DNA from 2 places in the Priestia sp. LL-8 genome. Region 1 is predicted to be linked to the other one. Evidence: riboswitches for the same ligand, from Rfam matches in the RefSeq annotation. Region 1 holds a riboswitch; the other holds the start of a gene.
The links. A riboswitch is a leader RNA that binds a small molecule or an ion and turns the genes downstream of it on or off. The one in region 1 is predicted to bind S-adenosylmethionine.

Region 1 (3,164 bases):
CAACGTTTAATTCTATTTCTTTTGCTAAATAAGAAGCTAGTAAATTAGCATTTAAACCAGCTAGCGGTTCCCCTACATGAGTTTCTTTTCCATAACACAAAAAGCTTGGCATGATCTTCCCAATCGATCCTGAGTACACATAGTTCGTTTGATCACCAGGATAGCGGCTGAACACTGGTTCTGCATTTAGCATGAGAGAAAAATCCAGCTGATGTTTGCGGGCAAGTTCTAAAAGAACAGGGACTGCTTTTCTCATCCCAAGCGAATTTACTTCTTCATCCGGTACCGACAGCAGCAGGATGTTTCCGTCAAACTCTCCGTTGCATGCTCGTTCAACCATACTGATGTGAAGGGCAATGCCTGCTTTCATGTCCATCGTTCCTCGGCCAAAAAGCCAGTCTCCTTTTATCATATCTTTTTGTACGTGCGCGGGAACTTGTTCCATGTGGCTATAAAAAGTACTCGTTAATGTATCAGCGTGAAAAGCATCCTTTTTCCACTGTCCATAATCTTGTACATCCACTACATCGTAATGACTTACTAGTACAACTGTTTTGTTCGTATTTTTCCCTTGAACAAAAGCTGTGACAATCGACCGCCCGTCTCCTGTTGAATGAAGCTCGACTTGCTCGTTTTTTTGAAAGTAAGGCAGCTTCAATAAATACGACGCTATCGATTCAGCCATTTCCACTTCTGCCATCGTTCCTGTCACGCTAGGTATAGAAACCAATTCGCTTACAAGTTTTTTTAACTGTTCTTTTGTTTGATACAAAGATGTTTTGTTCGACATACCCTTCATCTCTTTCCTTTTTCTAAATTTTCTATCAAACAAAACCATTCGTCAATCCCTTTGACAGAGACCCTTTCAATCTCTCCCTATGTATCATAGTATGGCGCTGCCTTTACGCACATGATAAAAAAAAGAGTGCGCGGCTAGGGATAGCACCGCACACTCTTTTTTTTACTTTGCGTCATCTTCTAAAAAGTCTAGGATACGATCAATAAGCTGTTCACTTCCTGCATCGTTTCCGTGTTCAAGAGACATTTCCATTTCAATGCTCCTTTCATAAAATATTCTTGTTTTATAACATACCACAATTCATTTCGAATGTAACCTTCAATTTGTGTAAAAATTTCGACAATTTATGATTAATTTTAAAAGCTAGTGAGTATTGATTATACCCACCAGATTCTTTGCTTGTCAAAAACCATGCTTTCTATTTAAAAACACTAAAAAAATAGAGGCGCGAGCAAACTTCTTCTATAAAAGACAGCCTACTCGCTCAAGCTTGGAACAGCATGATGAATAAATTTCTAGTTCATTTGCTTTTTGTACATCTTTAATATCTATGCCTACAGCATATGTACGAACATGGTTTTCGACCACAATTTCATAAAATGTTTCTAATTCACGATAAGCTACTTGATAATGCTTTCCTAATAATTTCACTGCTTCCTTTAATGCTTTCTCTCCTGTATATGCTGCAACTGCTGTATGACTCATAAAACCCTCTCCTTTTAGAAAAATAAAAAAACTCATTTTGCTTTGATGCAAAATGAGTTTTTCACCCGTTTTATCACCCAAAGCACATGCTTTGCTGGTAGGAGCACCTTACATTCGTAGGTTGCTGTGGAGTCAAAGAGCCAGATCTCTCGTCCACTCGTGATAACTTTTTTAATTTAAAATTTATTTTATCAAACAATTCCATCCGCGTAAATAGAAAAATGAAAATATTTTAATTTTTTGGGTAATGGAATGAATTCAAAAAATGAAAGCTTAGATTAGCAAAATAAGAAGCTGCTACAAGTAATGCCTCTTCATTTAATGAAAAAGAAGGATGATGCCATTCATATTCTCCAGCTGTACCCATCCATACAAAAAATCCTGGTACATGCTGCTGATATACGGCAAAATCTTCTCCTCCAGGCGATTGTTCAGCTGCTACGACTTGATAACTAATATCCTCTGCGGCTTTAATAGCCAGTTTTTCCAGCCTATCATCATTGTTTACTACAGGAAGATACGGATACCATTTAACGTCTACTGAAGCCCCGAAAGCTGCGCCAATCCCTTCAGCAGTTCGTTTCATAAGAGCCGGTATTTTTTCTCTCGCTTCTTCTTGAAAGGTACGCACCGTTCCTTCAAGCGTTACTTTGTCAGGAATGACGTTCCACGAGCTCCCTCCATGGATTTGAGTTATGCTGACAACAACATTTTGAAATGGGCTGAGATTACGGCTGACAATGGTTTGTAAACTAGTAACAATTTGACCAGCAGCAGCAATCGGATCTATTGTTTTTTCAGGAATACCCGCGTGACCTCCTACTCCTTTGACGTCAATTTCAAAACGATCAACACTTGCCATTAAAGGTCCTGGTTTGATACCAATGGTTCCTACAGGAAGATCCGGTTTGTTATGCATCCCAAAGATTGCTTCCACTCCTTCGAGCACACCTTTTTCAACTAGCATTTTTGCCCCAGAAGCCGTTTCTTCGGCAGGCTGAAAGATAAATCGAACCGTACCGCAAAGCTCCTGCTGACGCTCTTTAAGAAGGATGGCTGCTCCGATTATAGAAGCCGTATGAAAATCATGTCCGCATGCGTGCATAACACCGTTCACTTCAGATGCAAATGGCAGATTGGTTTTTTCTTTAATTGGCAACGCATCAATATCAGCTCGAATAGCGATAGTAGGTCCCGGCTTTCCTCCCACAATTTCTGCTACTGCTCCTACGTCTAAATGGAACGCATCCGCTATAGAAATATCAAAGTGCTTTAACCACTTTTTAATACGTTTAGTTGTTTCATATTCTTTCATTGAAAGCTCTGGAAACCGGTGCAGCTCACGGCGTATGTCTATTAGCTTATTTAGTAGTAATTGATCTGTCATATTTATCACTCTTTCACATGTCTTAATTTGGAGCACTTCTCTATCTTTTACGACAAAGAGTGTATCTCATTAAGTTTTTTATAAAGAAATATGGTCGTATAACCTTCTGCAAGGTGCTTTTCTTTAGCTTGAACATATCCTTTTCGTTCATACATCTCAACTAACCAAGGATGTTCTTTTGCTGTTCCTAAAGACACACCTGGTGATTTAAACGTATTTTTTATTACCTCTTCCTCTACTAGATGCAGCAGCTTAGACCCAACTCCTTTCCTG
Region 2 (3,164 bases), 960 kb from region 1:
TTTTCGGGTTGCTTGGTCCGAATGGCTCTGGAAAGACAACGCTAATTCGTACCGTCGTAGGACTCATTAAAGAAACAGAGGGAACGATTACCGTTAACGGCTTTCCTTTAAAGGAACAGTTTACATCAGCTATGAAATCAATTGGAGCGATTATTGAAAACCCTGAGTTCTATGATTATCTGACGGGCTATCAAAATTTAAAACACTTTGCGAATATGCATGAAGGGATCACATCAGAACGCTTGGATGAAGTGATTGCTTTAGTAAAACTTGAAAACAGCATTCATGCAAAAGTGAAGACGTATTCTCTTGGGATGAGACAGCGTTTAGGAGTAGCTCAAGCTATTTTACATAAACCTGCATTGCTTTTACTAGACGAGCCAACAAACGGTCTAGACCCAGCGGGAATGAGAGAATTTCGTACATATTTACAAACGCTTTGCAGGGAAGAAGGAATTTCAATTTTAATCGCGAGCCACTTATTAAAAGAGGTAGAAGCACTATGTGACCGCGTTGGTATTATTCAAAACGGCGAGTTAAAAGCTATTCAAGATCTATCTCCAAATCGTCAAGATCAAGGAATGTACGTAGAATTTGAAGTGTCTGATGCACAAAAAGCAACGGATCTTTTATCACAAGAATTTGAAGTAACGGTGAGATCACATAGTATCGACGTGGCGATTGTAAAAGAGCAAATTCCAGCTGTGAATAAAAAATTAGTGGACAGCGATATTTTAGTCTACCGAATTACCCCTGTGTATGAGACGCTTGAAGATTCGTTTATGTCCGTTACGGAAGGAGAGCACCATGCTTAAGCTAATTCAAAATGAACACATGAAATGGTTTCACAAAAGAAGTACAAAAATCACGTTTATTACAATCGGCATTTTAACTCTTTGTATGGCTCTTTTAATGAAAAAAGTAGCAAACAGTGCAGGAACAGAAGACAACATTTTGAACTTCCTGTCATTTAGTTCAGGTATGCTGATTCTCGTTCAATTTTTCGCGCTTGCTGTTGGAGGGTCAATGGTTGCAAAAGAGTTTGAAGCAGGTACCATTAAGCTTCTTTTAATTCGTCCAGCTAGACGCTCAACGATTTTAACGTCCAAGTACATAACGCTCATTTTAATTAGCTTGTATTACTTACTGAGCTATTTACTTTTTTCGTTTGTATGGGGAGCATTGTTCTTTGGATTTACCAGTCTAGAAGGAGATGCACAGCTGCTTAAAAACATTACGCTTACGTATGACAGTGCGTATATGGAAACGTTTATGATGATGACGTTCGCATTCATGCTGTCGTCTTTATTTAGAAACAGTGCGCTTGCTTCAAGTCTAGCTATTGTCGTAAGTATCGGGGCGAAAGCAGTAACTGGGATAGTATCACAGTTTGGTTTATGGTGGGGGAAATTTTTACTGTTCGCCAACACAAACTTTGTGCAGTATATGGACGGAATGAAGACGATGTTTGACGGCATGACAATTCCATTTTCAATCTTCATCTTAGTTGCACACTTTGTCTTCTTCATGGGCGTAGCTTGGGTGGCGTTTTTAAAACGAGACGTAGCTAATTGATGTGGGAATTTTCACACTATATATTTTTCTAAAATAGCATTTGACAATTAAATAAAAAGAGATTACAGTAGTGAAAGACTATTTTTAAAACAACTATAAACTTCTTATCAAGAGAGACGGAGGGACTGGCCCTATGATGTCTCGGCAACTGGCTGTACGCAGTGCGGTGCCAAATCCAGCAGACGATGTTTCGTTTGGAAGATGAGAAGGGTAATCTTATGATACAAATAAGAGACCTCTTCTTATCAATAAGAAGAGGTCTTTTTTTATTACGTAAACAAGAGGTGTTAAGAATGGAACAACAAAAAGGAAACGGCTGGGCGCTGTTACCGCTGGGCGTCTTTTTAGTCCTGTTTGTCGGATCAGGAATCATAACGGGAGATTTTTATAAGCTGCCTGTATTAGTAGCCATTATCATTGCAGCCATTGTGGCGCTGGCTATGAACCGCAAAGATTCACTTAATGTAAAAGTGGAACGATTTGCTAAAGGAGCAGGGCATCCTGATATCATTATTATGGTACTTATTTTTATTTTAGCAGGTGCTTTTTCTCAAGTCGCTAAAGGCATGGGAGCTGTTGATTCAACGGTAAACTTAGCTCTGTCTGTTCTTCCGCAAAGCTTAGTGGTAGTCGGAATCTTTGTTATTGGCGCATTCATTTCAATTTCGATGGGAACGTCAATGGGAACAATCGCTGCATTAGGGCCTATCGCTGTAGGAATCAGTGAGCAGGCGCATGTATCCATTACATTGGCAATTGCTGCCGTTGTTGGTGGTGCAATGTTTGGAGATAATTTATCCGTAATCTCTGATACGACCATTGCAGCAGTTCGTACGCAAAAAACAAATATGTCAGATAAATTAAAAGTAAACTTTTTTATCGTACTTCCTGCAGCGATTGTTACGGTAGTTTTATTACTTGTAATGACGCTAGGCAATACATCATCAGTAGAAATTAAAGATTTTAGCTGGTTTAAAATCTTGCCTTATGTCGGCGTACTAGTTGCTGCCATATTTGGTGCAAACGTATTAAGCATTTTAACCGGAGGAATTGTATTAGCCGGCGTGATTGGATTAGCTGACGGAAGCTACACGCTTTCTTCTCTTGCTAAAACTGTGACAGAAGGTATTGGCGGAATGTCGGAATTAATTATTTTATCTCTTTTAATTGGCGGAATGGTTGAACTCATTCGCTATAACGGCGGTATTCAGTTCTTATTGAACTTATTAACACGACGCATTCAAACAAAAAAAGGCGGAGAATTCAGTATCGCTGGATTGGTAAGTTTAACTAATTTAGCCACGGCTAATAACACGATTTCAATTATTACAGCAGGTCCGTTAGCGAAAGAAATCTCTGATAAGTATTCAATTGATAATCGTAAATCAGCCAGTCTGCTCGACTTGTTTTCATGCAGCGTTCAAGGGCTTATCCCTTACGGTGCACAAATGCTTCTAGCAGCAGGATTTGCTAAAGTTTCACCGATTGAGATTATTCCATTTACATTCTATCCAATGTTAACAGCGGTTTGCGGTATCATTGCGATTGTAATTGGCTTTCCACGTTTAAATAAAAAATCAAAATCATCT

Region 2: linked by a shared signal. The riboswitch ahead of U9R83_RS10935 (Na+/H+ antiporter NhaC family protein) and the one ahead of U9R83_RS06065 (hypothetical protein) in region 1 are both predicted to bind S-adenosylmethionine.

What each region holds. Positions count from the first base shown of each region.
Region 1 covers NZ_JAZAQH010000001.1:1,196,711-1,199,874, reverse strand. The annotation lists gene U9R83_RS06070 (M20/M25/M40 family metallo-hydrolase) at 1-790, opposite strand, end outside; gene U9R83_RS06065 (hypothetical protein) at 1,262-1,504, opposite strand; SAM riboswitch class I at 1,572-1,673, opposite strand; gene U9R83_RS06060 (amidohydrolase) at 1,737-2,891, opposite strand; gene U9R83_RS06055 (GNAT family N-acetyltransferase) at 2,939-3,164, opposite strand, start outside.
Region 2 covers NZ_JAZAQH010000001.1:2,154,121-2,157,284, forward strand. The annotation lists gene U9R83_RS10925 (ABC transporter ATP-binding protein) at 1-815, shown strand, start outside; gene U9R83_RS10930 (ABC transporter permease) at 808-1,575, shown strand; SAM riboswitch class I at 1,677-1,783, shown strand; gene U9R83_RS10935 (Na+/H+ antiporter NhaC family protein) at 1,869-3,164, shown strand, end outside.